2 regions of the Neorhizobium sp. P1_A6 genome follow, and region 1 is predicted to be linked to the other one. Evidence: predicted binding sites of a transcription regulator. Region 1 holds the regulator's gene; the other holds the start of a gene.
The links. The regulator LexA, encoded in region 1, represses DNA repair genes until DNA is damaged. The targets are predictions, from matches to a motif close to TGTTCNNNNTGTGTTCNG.
Positions count from the first base shown of each region.

Region 1 (8,320 bases):
TCTTCCGTGTGAATGTCGGTCAGAACCGGGAAACCGAACTCCTTCTTGAGGTCGGCAAAGATTTCCATGGCTGCTTCGAGCCCGATGCCGCGCTTGCCGGAAATCGACGTGCGGTTGGCCTTGTCGTAGGAGGACTTGTAGACGAGGCCGATGCCGAGCTTGCTGCAGAGTTCCTTCAACGCGCCTGCCATCATGAAGGCGTGGTCGCGGCTTTCCATCTGGCAGGGACCGGCGATCAGCGACAGTTTTGCGTTCTGCGCGAAAACCACCTTGCCGCCTCCTTCGCCGACGGAGACGCTGGAGTTTGCGGTAACTTCCATGATCTATTCCTCGAAGCCGAACAAAACACCCTGGCCGGGCGCCGCCGAGACGAGAACACGGCCCTCCCGGCGGACGAATGCGACGTCATTAGCAGCAAGGGTGATCTCTGTCACGGCAAGATCGGCGGTTTTGAAGATGACCGCCCGGCCGCGCAGTCCTTCGGCGCCCGGGGTCGGCTGAACCGCAAATTCCGCCTCGAGCTCCCGATCCTGCAGGATCCGGATGCGGGCATTGGCCGCGGCAAGCTGGAGCGGTGCAGCCTCCGGCGCGGCCTTGGTCAGCAGCACCTGTTCGACCAGCGGAGCGAAATCGGCAGGTGTCGGGGCCGACAGGATGATTTCGCTCAGGCCGGTGACGGTATTGGCATGCCGCTCCAGCTCGCGGTCGGCAGGCAGCGGGTTGATGCGCTGGCAGGAAAACAGGAAGAACTCGGGCGCGCGGTCATCGCCGGCGAATGCCAGCCGGAAGCTCGCCTGCGTCTCGGAACCGTCGGCCAGGATCATGCCGCGGGAAAATTCCAGCACGTCGCCTGCCGAAACGCCGCGCATCTTGAAACGCGCATGATCGGCCATCGCATCGCGGGTCGCGACAACGAGAGCGGAAAAGCCCTGCCGGTTGGACGTCTTGCGGAAGGCGAGATCGCGAGCCGTGAAAACGTTGCCGCGCTTTGCCGCAACACCCGCATGGCGTCGGTTGGCAAGAGCCAGCGGCTCCAGGTAGGTCCCATCCGAGAAGAACACGCAAGCATTGGCGGTGCCGAAAGGATGAAAAGCATCCGGCGCAACTGTAAAACCGAGCGCCGTGAGCCGGGAACGCGCAGCGGTAAGTCCCGCCACCGGCAGCACGAGATGATCGATCGGTCTTGCGTTCACGCGAGGGCCCCCTGAATTGGAATCGCAAAGCTACTTTGGCAGCGGGCTGGCGCCGCGCAAGTGGTGTGACACCAGATATCTGGCACGCATCTATGAAGAAAAAATCATCATACTTCACAGAAATTTAGGGACTTGCGGAACACATATGGAACATATAGTGTCCGTTCTGGATTTGTTTCCGACTCTGAGGGTGCCAAAAGATGCTCACGCGCAAACAACAGGAATTGCTTCTGTTCATTCACGAACGCATGAAGGAATCCGGTATCCCGCCGTCATTCGACGAAATGAAGGACGCGCTCGACCTTGCGTCCAAGTCCGGAATCCATCGTCTGATCACGGCGCTCGAGGAGCGCGGCTTCATCCGCCGCCTGCCGAACCGGGCCCGCGCGCTGGAAGTCATCAAGCTCCCGGAAGCCTATTCGCCGAGCATTCAGCCGCGGCGCGGTTTTTCGCCCAGCGTCATCGAGGGCAGCCTCGGCAAACCGCAGCCGGCCGCAGCATCTCAGAAGCTCGCGGCCAATGACGGCTCGTCGAACGCGACGACCGTTCCCGTGATGGGCCGCATCGCCGCCGGCGTGCCGATCTCGGCGATCCAGAACAACACGCATGACATCTCCGTGCCGGCCGAGATGCTCGGCTCCGGCGAGCATTATGCGTTGGAGGTCAAGGGCGATTCGATGATCGAGGCCGGCATCCTCGATGGCGACACCGTGATCATTCGCAACGGCACGACGGCCAATCCAGGCGACATCATCGTGGCGCTGGTGGACGATGAGGAAGCGACGCTGAAGCGTTTTCGCCGCCGCGGCGCCTCGATCGCGCTCGAAGCCGCCAACCCCGCCTACGAGACCCGCATTTTCGGGCCTGACCGGGTGAAGATCCAGGGCAAGCTCGTCGGCCTCATCCGCCGTTATCACTGATTAGCTGCCGGAGCGGTTCCGGCAACGCGTTGTCGAAACTCTGGCTTCGCCAATCGTAGTGGCGGTGCCTAGTCCAGGGCCGGTCCTCGGCCGCCATTGCGGCACGGACCTCCCAGCGTCGCATGTCGCCCGTGCCGTTCAGCGAAATCTCCAGCGCGCCGGTCTTTCTGAGCGTCGTGCCATTGATCATCAGTCCGCCGGACCGGCATCGGTCGAAGCGTGCCCGCGGGGCGATGACAAGATCGGCGGCGTCGCAGGCAGCGCCGGCATAACGGCCGTCTTCGACGGCCACGATGATGGCATTGCCCGTGCTTGCGGCGCACCAGGCCTTAGGCTCGCAGGTGAAGCGGTCGGAAGTCACCTGGCTTATTCGCAACCTCACGGTTTCGAGTTCCATCGAGGTCAACTCACGGCGCTTATCGTTTTTTGCGCCTGCTGGTTTGCGGTCGGGCGGCTTGTCTCTGGCTGGCGACATGTCCGGTTTGGTCGGGTCGCCGAGCAGAAGCGCCCTCTTCCACTGGTCGTAGATGAAATCAGGCGGGCGGGCGCGGTTGGTGGAAACCCGTTCCCCGTTTACGAGCGCCACCATTGTCCCGTCTTCCGAGACCAATATATCCGCCAGAGGCGTCGATCGCTCATGCCAGGAAAGCAGCAGAGCGGTCACCATCAGCGGCGGACCGATCAGCCTTAGCTTCGTCCTGAGCAGGGTCAGCAGCAGGAAGCCTGCCGTTGAGACCGTCAGGAACCATGGATGCTGGCGGCCTATCCCGACATCGCCACCCCAGGCAGCCACGTGCCTGGCAATAACGATCACCGCTTCCAAGCCGAGGCCCATGAGCTTCATGAAGGGAGCATCGAGGCCGAAGGGCATCAGCAGCATGCCGACCAGACCGGCCGGCATCACCACGAAGGAGATGATCGGCATGGCTGCGAGGTTTGCGGCGAGGCCATAGGTGGCGATGCGATGGAAATGCTCGACCGAAAACATCGCGGTCGAAACGCCGCCGATCAGCGAGGTGACGAAGACGCCGGCTGCGAAATTCCACGATGCCAGGATCGGCATCACCATGCGGTGACGGAACGGCAGAGGCTGAGGATCGCGGCCCTCGGCCCTCTGTTTCCAGAGCGCGTAACCGGCGACCAGGGCAACGGTGGCGGCAAACGACATCTGGAAGCTCGGCCCGAGCATTTCCGAGGGCGACATGGCGATGATGACGAGCGCGGACAGCGCCACATTGTGCAGGCTGATCGACGGTCGGTCGAAGAGGACGGCAACCAGCATGATTGCCATCATGATGTAGGCCCGCTCGGCCGAAACGCCGAAACCGGAGATCAGGTAATAGGCGGTGACCATTATCAGGGCGCCGAGTGCGGCGATCTTCTTCACCGGATAGGCGTGGCCGAGGCCCATAAAGACCGCGAGCGCGGTCCGCACGCCGACGAAGAAGATACCGGCGGCGAGCGCCATGTTCAGTCCGGAAATGGCGACGATATGGGCTAATCCCGCAAGCCGTAAAGCTTCGGTCGTTCCCTTGGAGATCGCCCGGCGTTCGTCCGTCACGATTGCCGCGGCAAAGGCGCCGGAATCTCCCGGCACGGTCTCGCGGATACGGGTGGCGATTGCGCTGCGGAGATCGAAAAGCCGGCTTTCGATGTCGGCAATCCAGCTCCGGGTCGACGGACCGGCAGCCTGTTTTTTCGGCGCTCCATAAAAAAATCCGACCGCGCCGATGCCGTCGAAATAGGAGGAGAAGGCAAAGTCGTTGAGGCCAGGCAGTGCAGGTCCGGAGGGTGGTGAAAGGCGCGCGCGGCCGCTGATCGTCTCGCCGATCTGGGCGGGCTCATGTCGAGACCTTGCAAGCAGCGATACACGCTCCGGCGGGCGCCTGACTTCCGGATTGGATGTCCGGTCGATAAGGACGACATAACGCCAACGGCCCTGGGCATCGATCTCCCTGCGCTCGACCACGCCGGCAAGTTCGGTTGTCACCGGCGTATCGAGAACGACGGTGGACCGCCGCCACGTCTCGAACTGTGCCAGCATCATGCCGCCCAGAAAGAGCGCGACACCGAGCGGCAAGAGATGGATCGTGCCGGAGCGGTGGCGCGAGACGGTGACGAAGATCGTACATACGCAAAAAACGAGGAAAAACGGCCAGAACGCAGGGTTATGGGGCAGTGCGAACCAGCAGACGGCCCCTGCCCCGACGACGACCGGCAGGAAAAGGAAGCCATGGCCATAAACCGTCTCCTCCTCCAGCATGACCGGGAGACGGCGTCGCAGCCGATCGAGGCGCCGGCTCGCGGAGCGGAGAAAGCCACCGTCCAGCGTATGGACCGGCGGGCGGCGCTCGATCGCGGGGAAAAGCTCGGCCAGATTTCGGAGCTTGCCCGAGTCGGGAGCGCTTGTGTTTATGCGGGGGTCCGGCGGCCGGGATATCAGTTTCCCTGCCTCGGCATGCGTCGGAAATGCATTTTCCTCCGGCATGAAACGCTCTGTCCGCCCTACCGCCAGACATGCGGCAATACAACCTGCGCGTTTCTTCTTCGGTCGTCAACTGGCGGTTAAATATCGGGAATTCCGAGCCACCGAAAGGGCATGCAACAGGAAGTTGGACATCCAAGCAAAAGCTGTTGCTCAATAATTTTTCGCGCTGCACAAAATGCCGTCACGACAGCTTGGCATCAGCTTTAGGATCATATAGCTAAACTGGTGGACGCTTAATTCTTGTGGCGCTTTTAGGGCGCCATGCCGCCAAAAGGTTGGAGGATCAGCATGACGGAAACAAGCGCAAATCTGGTAATCGGTGACAGACAAGTCGATCTGCCGGTCAAGTCGGGGACCATCGGTCCCGATGTGGTCGATATCGGCGCTCTCTACAAGCACACCGGCACCTTCACCTACGACCCCGGCTTCACCTCGACGGCGTCTTGCGAATCCAAGATCACCTATATCGATGGCGACGCCGGCATCCTGCTGCATCGCGGTTATCCGATCGAACAGCTCGCCGAGCACGGCGACTTCCTGGAAACCTGCTACCTGCTGCTTTACGGGGAACTGCCGACCGCTGCCCAGAAGAAGGACTTCGACTATCGCGTGACCCATCACACGATGGTGCATGAGCAGATGAGCCGCTTCTTCACCGGCTTCCGCCGCGACGCCCATCCGATGGCCGTCATGTGCGGCTGTGTCGGGGCGCTGTCTGCCTTCTATCACGACTCCACCGACATCACCGATCCGCACCAGCGCATGGTCGCTTCACTGCGCATGATCGCCAAGATGCCAACGCTTGCCGCGATGGCCTATAAGTACCATATCGGCCAGCCCTTCGTTTATCCGCAGAACAACCTGGACTATGCGTCGAACTTCCTGCGCATGTGCTTTGCGGTTCCGTGCGAAGAGTATGTGGTCAATCCGGTGCTGTCGCGCGCCATGGACCGCATCTTCATCCTGCATGCCGACCATGAGCAGAACGCTTCGACCTCGACGGTCCGCCTCGCCGGTTCCTCGGGCGCCAACCCGTTCGCCTGCATCGCGGCCGGCATTGCCTGCCTCTGGGGCCCGGCCCATGGCGGCGCCAACGAAGCTGCGCTCAACATGCTGACGGAAATCGGCACGGTCGACAAGATCCCGGAATATATCGCCCGCGCCAAGGACAAGAACGATCCGTTCCGTCTGATGGGCTTCGGTCACCGCGTCTACAAGAACTACGATCCGCGCGCCAAGATCATGCAGAAGACCACGCATGAAGTGCTCGGCGAACTCGGCCACAAGGACGATCCGCTGCTGCAGGTCGCGATGGAACTCGAGCGCATCGCGCTCACCGACGAGTACTTCATCGAGAAGAAGCTCTACCCGAATATCGACTTCTATTCGGGTATCACGCTGAAGGCGATGGGCTTCCCCACCACCATGTTCACCGTGCTCTTCGCTCTCGCGCGTACCGTCGGCTGGATCGCCCAGTGGGCCGAAATGATCGAAGATCCGCAGCAGCGCATCGGCCGCCCGCGTCAGCTCTATACCGGCGAAGCGCAGCGCGACTACATCCCGGTTTCCAAGCGTTAATCGGCAATCACAACCAAATAAAAACCCGGTCAGAAATGGCCGGGTTTTTTGGTGTCCATAACCTGGAGAACGATGCCGGCGGCGGCCTCACCGGGCGGCACGGGCACCTGCAGGCGCTCCCACGTAAGATCGAAACCTTCGATCATGGCGCGACGCTGCATCGTGTCGGAGGACAAGCGCTCGGCCCAGCGGCACAGGCTTGCCGGCCGCACCACCTCGTTGACGTATTCCGGCACGACGACATAGTCGGCGATCAGGTTCGGCAGGGCGCCGGACCAGGTCCTGATGCGTTTTGCGAGCATGGTGATCAGCCAGTCGGTCTTATAGGCCGAGACCAGTGGAATCCCGGCAAGACCGAGTTCCAGGATAACCGTACCCGAGGCTGCAAGCGCTGCATCGGCTTCGGCGAATGCCGCCCATTTGCCGTCCGTATCAGCCGTGATCTCCGGCTTGACCTCGAAACCGGCAACGATCTCGCGCACCAGTTTTTCCTGGCGGGCAACCGTCGGCAGCAGGAAACGGGTCGGTCCGTTGCGGGCGACGAACTGGCGGGCCGCCTCGCCGAAGACCGGCAGAAGCGCCTTGATCTCCGCCGACCGGGAGCCCGGCAACAGCATGATCGTCCTCTGTTCGCCCTGCGCCTTTACGGGGCGTTCGGCACGGATACCGCGGACCTTGAGGAGCGACGGATCGGCGGTCAGGCGGTGACCGACGAATGTTGTTTCGGGTCCGCCGAGACGCTTCATGGCCTCGGGCTCGAACGGCAGCACAGCCAGGACATGATCGACATAGGCGAGCATCGCCTTGGCGCGGTATTCCTTCCATGCCCAGACGCTCGGGCAGACATAATCGACGATCGGCAGGTCCGGCAGAGCGGCCCTTACCTTCTTGGCGACACGATGGGTGAAATCGGGGCTGTCGATGATGATCAGCACATCCGGCTTTGCAGCCACGATGGCCGCCGCCGTCTGGTTGATCCGCTTGATCAGGTTCGGCAGGCGGGCGATCACCTGGGTGATCCCCATGATCGACAGTTCGGAAAAATCAAAGAGCGGATCAAGGCCCTGCGCTTCGAGCGCCTCGCCGCCGACGCCGACGAGTTCGACCTCGCCGCCATAAGCTGCCTTCAAGGCCGCAATCAGGTCGCCGCCGAGGAGATCGCCGGATACTTCGCCGGCGATGACGCCAACCTTCAAAGTCTTGACCATCACAATCCTCCTTGCGGCAGACCGGGATCGATACCGCAGACGAAGATACCGGCAGCATCGGCCGCGGCAATCATCTTCACTTCTTCCAGCACAAGCGCGCGTCCCGCCTCCACCGCGATACCGGCGAGCCCGGCGCGGATGACATTCTCGACGGTCGACGGCCCGATCGTCGGCAGGTCGGCGCGCATATCCTGTTGCGGTTTGCAAAGCTTGACGAGCACGCCCTTGCGGCGGGCCGAAATGCGGCCCTCGGCGCGCAATGCCGTCACCCGTTCGAGCATCCGGTCCGTGCCTTCGACGCCCTCAAGCGCCACGACACGTCCACCGACGCAGACGGCGCCCTGGCCGATATCGAGTTCGCCGAGACGCTTGGCGGCTTCGGACGCACGATCGATGTCGCGGCGATCATCATCGGATGGCGTATGAGCACCGAGCGGTCCGGTCTTGGCGAGCAGGCCGGGGACGATGTCATGGGCGCCCAGCACCTCGCAGCCCATCGCCTCGATGAGCTTGATGACCATCTGGAGCACTGAATCGTCACCGCCGGACAGCAGCGTGCGAACCACGGAGGGGACTTTCAGGATGGTGCGGAAGGTTGGATGGATGTCGCGCCAGTCAGGTCTTCGCGCCACACCTCCCGAGAGGATGACGCGGGTGACGCCCTTGTCGCGAAACAGGCGCTCGATTGCGGCAAGATCGCCGACGCCGACGGAAACCGCCTCGAAACCATCAAAGCTGTGATCGGATTCATTGGCGAGCGCGAGAATGAGCGGCGCTTCACCGGCTTGCTGCGCGGCTTTTGCTACATAGAGTGGTAAAAAGCCCTTCCCGGCGATGATCGCCAGCCGGCCCTTCGGCGCAAGGCTCGGGAGGCCGGTCATCGCGGGTCAGCCCTTGCCGCGGAACGTCGAGGAAATGGCGCGATCGCTATCG
Region 1 covers NZ_JBFTZM010000003.1:292,229-300,548, forward strand. The annotation lists gene kdsA (3-deoxy-8-phosphooctulonate synthase) at 1-320, opposite strand, end outside; gene AC1D3C_RS08280 (VOC family protein) at 324-1,193, opposite strand; gene lexA (transcriptional repressor LexA) at 1,394-2,113, shown strand; gene AC1D3C_RS08290 (ComEC/Rec2 family competence protein) at 2,094-4,601, opposite strand; gene gltA (citrate synthase) at 4,890-6,179, shown strand; gene lpxB (lipid-A-disaccharide synthase) at 6,209-7,387, opposite strand; gene AC1D3C_RS08305 (LpxI family protein) at 7,387-8,268, opposite strand; gene lpxA (acyl-ACP--UDP-N-acetylglucosamine O-acyltransferase) at 8,275-8,320, opposite strand, start outside.

Region 2 (8,524 bases), on a different contig from region 1:
GAACCCGGCGGCGCTGCGGCCTTCGCCGCCCTGCTTTCCGGCAAATATGTTCCCGGCCCCGACGAACGCGCCTGCGTGCTGGTCTGCGGTTCCAACACGACGGCGGTCAAGTTCGGCTGATCATTCCGGCGGCAGGGGCAGGTTCGGCCAATCCGTCGTGACCTCTGCCTGAACCGGCCGGTCGAGATAGGTCGAAAGCGCGATGTAACTGCGGGTACCGCGTACGCCGGGCAGCGAATGGATCTGGCCGAGCAGGAATTCGAGCGCCTGCGGATTTTCCATCCGCACCTTGAGGATCACGCTCGCATCGCCGGCAACGGAATGCAGTTCCTCCACTTCCGGGAAACGGGCGATCTGCATGAGCCGCTCGCTCTTGCCCCAGCCTGCCGCCTCCACATGCACGAAGGCAGTGAGCGGCTTGCCGACCGCCGTGCCATCCAGCCGCGCCACCGTATCGCGGATCACGCCCGAGCGCTTCAATCGCTTGACGCGCTCGTGCACCGCTGGCGGTGACAGGCCCACCGTTTCTCCCAGCGCCGCATAACTCCGGTCCGCATCGGCAGCGAGTGCTGCTAATATCCTTCGGTCAAAAGCGTCGAGCGGGGCCCGCTCCCGCCGCTTCGGCCGAACATCCTCTGTATTTTCCATCCCATCGCCTCTTCAGCTTTTATGCCGAATAATATTCGGCAAGAATGGAGCGTGGCCAGATGAAATTCCAGGGGAAGCAAGATGAAGATGATCGCCCGTAACCCGCAGGATGGCGTCTATGCTGCCACGCCAGACTATGTGCATGCCGTGGAAGTGTGCAGCCCCGACCGCTTTCTTTTCGTCAGCGGCACGATGGGCCTCGACGGGAATGGAGCGGCGGGCGCCGACCTGGAAACGCAACTCCGCCTGATCTGGTCGAACCTCAACCGGATTCTTGCCGAAGCGCGGATGACTGCGGACAACATCGTGCGGTTGACCAGCTATCTGCGGCATGCCTCCTATGTGGAGGCAAACCAGAATGCGCGGCTTTTAGCGCTCGGCGGCCGCCCTGTGCCGACGACCGCCATCGTCGTCGAGACCCTGCGCGACGACTGGCTGGTGGAGATCGAGATCATTGCCGCGGCGTGAGCAGTCTCACGCCGCCTTGGCGACCTGATATTCCTTGATCGCCACCATCTTGATGGCCGGATGACGCTCGGACTCGTAGCGCAGCGAAAAGCTGTCCTGCGCGAGGAAAACCGGATCGCCATCGAGGTCGCGGGCGATATCGCCACGCTTTACCGTCAGGAATTTTTCGAGATCGGCTTGGTGCTCGGCAGAGATCCAGCGGCAGATCGAGAAGCGCGACATTTCGAAGGAAACCGGCAGGCCGTATTCCCCCTGCAGCCGTTCCTTCAACACGTCGAGCTGCAGCGCACCGACGACGCCGACGATGGCCGGCGAACCGTCTTCCGGCGAGAAGAGCTGCACGACGCCCTCTTCCGCCATCTGCTGTAACGCTTCCTTCAGCTTCTTCGCCTTCATGGCATCCTCCAGCCGCACGCGGCGGAGGATTTCCGGCGAGAAGTTCGGCACGCCCTGGAACACCAGTTGTTCGCCTTCGGTCAGCGTATCGCCGATGCGCAGCGTGCCGTGGTTCGGAATGCCGACCACATCGCCCGCGTAGGCGGTATCGGCCAACTGGCGCTGGGACGCGAAGAAGAACTGCGGCGCCGTCAGCCCGAGTTGCTTGCCGGTGCGCGACAGCCGCGCCTTCATGCCGCGCTCCAGCTTGCCCGAGCAGATGCGCGCAAACGCGATCCGGTCGCGGTGGTTCGGGTCCATGTTCGCCTGAATCTTGAAGACGAAGGCCGTCATCTTGTCGTCGGTCGCGTGCACCGTGCGGATGTCCGCCACCTGGTCTCGCGGCGGCGGGGCGAAATCGCCCAACGCATCGATGAGATCGCGCACGCCGAAATTCCGCAAAGCCGAACCGAAGAAGACCGGCGTCATGTGGCCTTCGAGGAAAGCCTTGCGGTCGAACGGCCGGCAGGCCTCGATCGCCAGTTCGGTCTCTTCGACGAAGGCCGCGCGTTCGTTTTCCGGCAGGCGGTCGGCAACGCTCTGGGGTCCGTTGACCGGGGTCGCCTTGACGTCCGTATCCGAGCCGCGGACGGTATTGTCCGCCAGGTTATAGGAACCGCAAAAACTCTTTGAACGGCCGATCGGCCAGGTGACCGGAGCGGTGTCGAGCGCCAGCTTCTCCTCGACTTCATCGAGTATCTCGAACGGATCGCGGCTTTCACGGTCCATCTTGTTGACGAAGGTGATGATCGGGATATCGCGCATGCGGCAGACTTCGAACAATTTCAGCGTCCGAGGCTCGATACCTTTTGCGGCGTCGAGGACCATGACCGCGGCATCCACCGCCGTCAGCGTGCGGTAGGTGTCATCGGCGAAGTCTTCGTGGCCGGGCGTATCGAGAATGTTGAAGACATTGCCGTTATATTCGAAGGTCATCACCGAGGTGACGACAGAGATGCCGCGCTCGCGCTCGATCTTCATCCAGTCGGACCGCGTCTGGATACGATCCTTCTTCGCCTTGACTTCGCCGGCGAGCTGGATTGCGCCACCGAACAGCAGCAGTTTTTCGGTCAACGTCGTCTTGCCCGCATCCGGGTGGGCAATAATTGCGAATGTGCGACGGCGGGAAACCGCCTCGGCAATCGTTTCGGGCATTTTTTCTAGATCCTTTACGTTGCCGCGTATCTAACGACTCCGTGGATAACTTTCAATTCGTGTTTGACCGGAGCGACAGTGGGTCGACAAATGACATGATGAACATTCACGCCCCCTCCTCGCCGAAGCTCAATCTCGTCCGCCTTCCTCACGGCGCCGGCCTCGATCTGCCGGCCTATGAAACCGCCGGCGCTGCCGGCATGGACCTGCGCGCCGCTGTCGAAGACGACATGCCGCTGACGATCGCACCCGGCAGAAGGGCCCTGGTGCCGACCGGTTTCATTTTCGAAATACCGGAAGGTTTCGAGGCGCAGGTGCGGCCGCGCTCAGGACTTGCCTTCAAGAACGGCATCACCTGCCTCAATACGCCCGGCACGATCGACAGCGATTATCGCGGTGAGGTGAAGGTGCTGCTGATCAATCTCGGCGACGAGGATTTCGTCATCACCCGCGGCATGCGGATCGCGCAGATGGTGATCGCGCCGGTGACACAGGCTCGGGTGGCCGAGATTACAGAAACCTCGACGACAGCCCGCGGTGCCGGTGGCTTCGGCTCGACCGGTCTTTGAACGCAAAGGCGTTTTCGTTCCCGACCACTTCCGGGAACAAAATTTCCATTTCTCTTTCCGTCCGGTTCCGCCTTGCTGGCATTCGCCGGGAACACGCCCTAACTTCTCTCCAAACTCAGGGAGAGCACCATGCCAGAGACCAGAAAGCCGGGACGCGGCCGCATCTATTCCTCGATCACCGAAACCATCGGCGACACCCCCATCGTGCGCCTCGACAAGCTGGCCAAGGAAAAGGGCGTGAAGGCCAATCTTTTGGCCAAGCTCGAATTCTTCAACCCGATCGCATCCGTCAAAGATCGCATCGGGGTGGCGATGATCGAAAGCCTGGAGGCTGAAGGCAAGATCACGCCCGGCAGGACGACGCTGGTTGAACCTACGTCCGGCAATACCGGTATTGCGCTGGCCTTCGCAGCCGCCGCCAAGGGCTACAAGCTGATCCTGACGATGCCGGAAACCATGTCGATCGAGCGCCGCAAGATGCTGGCCCTGCTCGGCGCTGAACTGGTGCTGACCGAAGGCCCGAAAGGCATGAAGGGTGCGATCGCCAAGGCGGAAGAACTCGCCGCTTCCCTTCCGGACGCGGTCATCCCGCAGCAGTTCGAAAACCCGGCCAATCCCGAGATTCATCGCAAGACGACGGCCGAGGAAATCTGGAACGATACCGACGGCAAGATCGACATCTTCGTCTCCGGCATCGGCACCGGCGGCACGATCACCGGTGCCGGCCAGGTGCTGAAGGAGCGTAACCCGGCACTCAAGATCATTGCCGTCGAGCCGGAGGAATCGCCGGTGCTCTCCGGCGGACAGCCCGGGCCGCACAAGATCCAGGGCATCGGCGCAGGTTTCGCACCGAAAATCCTGGACACGCACATCTATGACGAGATCATCACCGTCAACAGCGGTGAGGCGATGGAGATGGCCCGCCTGGTGGCCAGGCTCGAAGGCGTGCCGGTCGGTATCTCCTCCGGTGCGGCGCTGCAGGCCGCCATCGAAGTCGGCAGCCGCGAAGAAAACGCCGGCAAGACCATCGTCGTCATCATTCCTTCCTTCGCGGAGCGTTATCTGTCGACTGCGCTGTTTGAAGGGTTGGGGAATTAGTGGGTAGTGTCGGGCAAAGCCGGCGGCATACAAGCCGCTGAGAGCTTCGGTCACCACTCCCTACCCTCACGCTGCGGCCGTCGCCAGCCGTTCGCCGGCCATGCGATAGGAAATCGCCTCGGCGAGATGGAGGCGGCCGACGGTATCCTTGCCGTCCAGATCGGCGAGCGTGCGGGCGACCTTCAAAATGCGGTGGTATCCGCGGGCCGAGAACTTGAGCTTTTCGGCCGCATCCCTGAGCAGTTGGAGACCACCGGGATCGGGTTCGGCGATCTTCTCGATCAGGGCCGTCGAGCAGCGGGCATTGGTGAGCACGCGCGGATAACCGGCCTGTTCGAACCGCTCCCGTTGCCTGTCACGCGCAGCCGCCACGCGCCTGGCGACATCCGCGCTGCTTTCCGCCGGCCTCGGGCGAATGAGATCTGCAGCGGACACGGCCGGCACGTCTATGCGGATATCGATCCTGTCCATTAGCGGCCCTGAAATGCGGCCCTGGTAGTCCGACATGCATTTTGGTCCACGTGCGCAGGAATGGCCGGGTTCGCCCGCCATGCCGCAGCGGCATGGGTTCATGGCGGCGACGAGCTGAATACTGGCGGGATAGGAAACCCGGTGGTTGGCGCGGGCGATAATGCATTCGCCGGTCTCCAGCGGCTGGCGGAGCGCGTCCAGCGCCTGCGGCGAAAATTCCGGGAATTCGTCGAGGAACAGCACGCCGTGATGGGCAAGCGATGCCTCCCCGGGCCTTGCGCGCAGGCCACCACCCACGAGCGCTGCCATGGTGGCCGAATGGTGCGGCGTGCGGTAAGGTCGGCGGTCGGAAAGCTTGCCGCCGGAAAGCTGGCCGGCGATCGAATGGATCATCGACACTTCCAGCAGTTCGGCAGCCGAAAGCGGCGGCAGGATCGACGGCAGCCGAGCGGCGAGCATGGATTTTCCGGAGCCGGGAGGGCCGACCATCAGAAGATTATGGCCACCGGCGGCGGCGACTTCCAGCGCCCGCTTGGCGGTTTCCTGACCTTTGATGTCGACGAGATCCGGCAAATTGGCAGGCAAGGCGCGGATTGCCGGCTGTGGACGCGAGATGACCTGGGTGCCGCGGAAATGGTTTGCGAGCGCGATCAGGCTGCGCGGCGCGACGATATCGATCTCGGCCCCTGCCCAGGCGGCTTCCGCGCCGCTGTCGGCCGGGCAGATCAGGCCTTTTCCCAGAGCGTTTGCGGCGATTGCCGCCGGAAGTGCGCCGGCCACGGGCGCAAGCGTGCCGTCGAGGTTCAGTTCTCCGAGCACGACATAACCGGTGAGCGCATCTCCGGGAACGGCGCCCAGTGCCGCCATCAGGGCCAGCGCGATCGGCAGGTCGAAATGCGATCCTTCTTTCGGAAGGTCGGCCGGCGCCAGATTGACGGTGATCTTCTTCGGCGGCATGGCAAGGCCCGAGGCATGCAACGCCGCCTGCACCCGCTCGCGGCTCTCGGCCACCGCCTTGTCCGGCAGGCCGACGATATGCATGTTGATTTTTCCGGGTCCGACCATGACCTGCACGTCGACCGGAACGCCTTCTATGCCCTGGAATGCAACCGTGCTGACGCGCGAAACCATATCCACCCCGCCCCTAACTTCATGTCCAGGACGCCAGCGATACACGCTTTCCGTGCCAGGAATTGCAATCTGGCATAGAAATAAGAATGAAACAAGAACATTAATCGAACAACTTCACGCATCCGCTGCGAGTGGGTTGCAGGCGGTTGTATCGTGAGAACAAAAGCGAACCGTATCCGAAACGCCCTGCCTTCATCAGGCGCGTTTTGCCTCGATTGCATCCCAGAGGAGGCTTGCGACGTCGGCGCCGCCGAACTTCTTGACTTCGCGGATGCCCGTCGGGGATGTGACGTTGATCTCGGTCATGTAGTCGCCGATGACATCGATGCCGACGAAGATGAAGCCGCGTTCGCGCAGGGCGGGTCCGATGCGGGAGCAGATTTCCTTCTCGCGCGGCGTGATCTCGGTCGCCTCGGCGCGGCCGCCGACATGCATGTTGGAGCGGCTGTCGTGTTCGGCGGGAACCCGGTTGATCGCGCCGACCGGCTCGCCGTCGACCAGAAGGATGCGCTTGTCGCCCTTGCGCACGGCCGGCAGATAGGCCTGGGCGATATAAGGTTCGCCGCGATACATCTGGCCAAACATTTCGAGCAGCGACGTGAAATTGCGGTCGTCGCGGGCGGAATGGAAAACTCCGGCGCCGCCATTGCCGTAGAGCGGCTTCAGGATGATATCGCCCATCTCCTCTCGGAAGCGGGCGATTTCGCCCGGATCGCGGCTGATCAGCGTTGCCGGCATCAAATCGGCAAATTCGGTGACGAAAATCTTCTCCGGCGAGTTGCGCACCCAGGCGGGGTCGTTGACGACAAGCGTTTTCGGGTGGATGCGCTCAAGCAGATGGGTCGAGGTGATGTAGCCCATGTCGAAGGGCGGATCCTGGCGCAGGTGAACGACGTCCATCTCCGACAGATCGATGCGCTCCTTGTCGCCGAGCGTGAAATGATCGCCCTTGACGTCGCGCACCTGCAGCGGTTCGACGGCAGCGAAGATCTTGCCGTCGCGCATGGTCAGGCGGTCGGGGGTATAGTGAAAGAGTTCTAAACCACGCGCCTGCGCTTCGAGCGCCATGGCGAAGGTGGAATCGCCGGCAATGCTGATGCCGGAGATATGGTCCATCTGGAACGCGACCTTGCGGATTTTCGCCATGACTTCAGCCCCCTAGGATTGGCCCGCCTGATGTAGGATGGCGAGCCCCCAAAGGCAACTGCAATCGGCCGATATCACGCGGAGATGCCGACCTGCGTCTTTGCCCGCAACATGTTGCGCAGGCGGAAAAGCATGGCGATCGGCTTCGGGAAAGGCCGGCGGATGAAGGCGACCTTCTTGAGATAATTGTCGATGCGCCAGGTGGCCCAGGTCCGGCCCTTGAAATAGCCGACATCGCCTGCCGTCAGCGTGCGCTGCGTGCCGTCATCGGCAGTCACATGCACTTCGCCCTCAAGGATCACCACCGTTTCGTCCCAATGGAAGTACCAGCGGAACTCGCCGGCCGTGCATTCCCACACACCGGTCGTCGCGCAATCGTCTTCTGCAGTGGAGTGGGAGGCGGCGCGCGCCCGCGGATCACCGGCGAGCACCCATGTGGGCTCGATCGGCATCGGCTTCATCTCCAGAGAATGCGGACAGGCACCGATGAACGCCTTAACCTTCGGCTTCTCCGGCACGTCTGACTTATATCTGAATGCGAGTGCCGCTGCGGTCGCGGCGAGGACGTGCCAACTCATCTTTCCCCCAAAAGCTGCCAACTCCGGGAAAATGTAGCGGCAAAGAGTAAGGCTGCTGTTCAGGCCGATCGTACAATTTTAACGATCGGCCTGATTTCGCGCTCTCTTTAGAGAACCGGTTCGACCGGCGCGAGCTTTGCCTCCGCCGGTACGTTGCCCGGCAGCCGCTTGCCCGTATCGAGCGAGAAGAAGTGCAGGCGCTTGGCATCGACGGCGATGCGCATTTCCGCAGAGAGCGCAATCTCCGGCGAAACGGCGGCAGTGATCTGCTGATCGCCGACGGTGCCGTGGATCAGTCGCTGGGCGCCCAGTTCCTCGGTATATTCGAGGCGGAAAGGCAGAGCCTCTTCGTCGTCGCGCGCGATGCGCAGATCCTCGGCGCGGACGCCGACGGTAACGGCGCCCGAAGTCGGCGCGAAACCGTTGAGGCTGATCATCGCCGGGCCGATCGCCAGCTTGTCGCCATGCAACTCCCCCTTGACGAGGTTCATGGCCGGCGAACCGATAAAGCTTGCCACAAAGGTAGAGGCGGGTGCGTGGTAAACTTCCAGCGGCGCACCGATCTGCTCGATCTCTCCCCCGTTCAGAACGACGAGGCGGTCGGCGAGCGTCATGGCTTCGAGCTGGTCGTGGGTGACGTAGATCGACGTGGTGCCGAGGCGGCGCTGCAGGCGCTTGATTTCGCCACGCATGGAAACGCGCAGTTTCGCATCGAGGTTGGAGAGCGGCTCGTCGAACAGGAAGGCTGCCGGCTTGCGCACGATGGCGCGGCCCATGGCTACACGCTGGCGCTGGCCGCCGGAAAGCGCGCGGGGCTTGCGCTCC
Region 2 covers NZ_JBFTZM010000009.1:54,708-63,231, reverse strand. The annotation lists gene AC1D3C_RS18660 (threonine/serine dehydratase) at 1-120, shown strand, start outside; gene AC1D3C_RS18655 (Lrp/AsnC family transcriptional regulator) at 121-648, opposite strand; gene AC1D3C_RS18650 (RidA family protein) at 730-1,116, shown strand; gene AC1D3C_RS18645 (peptide chain release factor 3) at 1,123-2,706, opposite strand; gene dut (dUTP diphosphatase) at 2,805-3,275, shown strand; gene cysK (cysteine synthase A) at 3,405-4,373, shown strand; gene AC1D3C_RS18630 (YifB family Mg chelatase-like AAA ATPase) at 4,440-5,975, opposite strand; gene gshB (glutathione synthase) at 6,171-7,121, opposite strand; gene AC1D3C_RS18620 (cupin domain-containing protein) at 7,196-7,699, opposite strand; gene AC1D3C_RS18615 (sn-glycerol-3-phosphate import ATP-binding protein UgpC) at 7,807-8,524, opposite strand, start outside.
Region 2: AC1D3C_RS18630 (YifB family Mg chelatase-like AAA ATPase) is a predicted target of LexA. The motif match lies at 6,069-6,086, and genes of this name have one in related genera.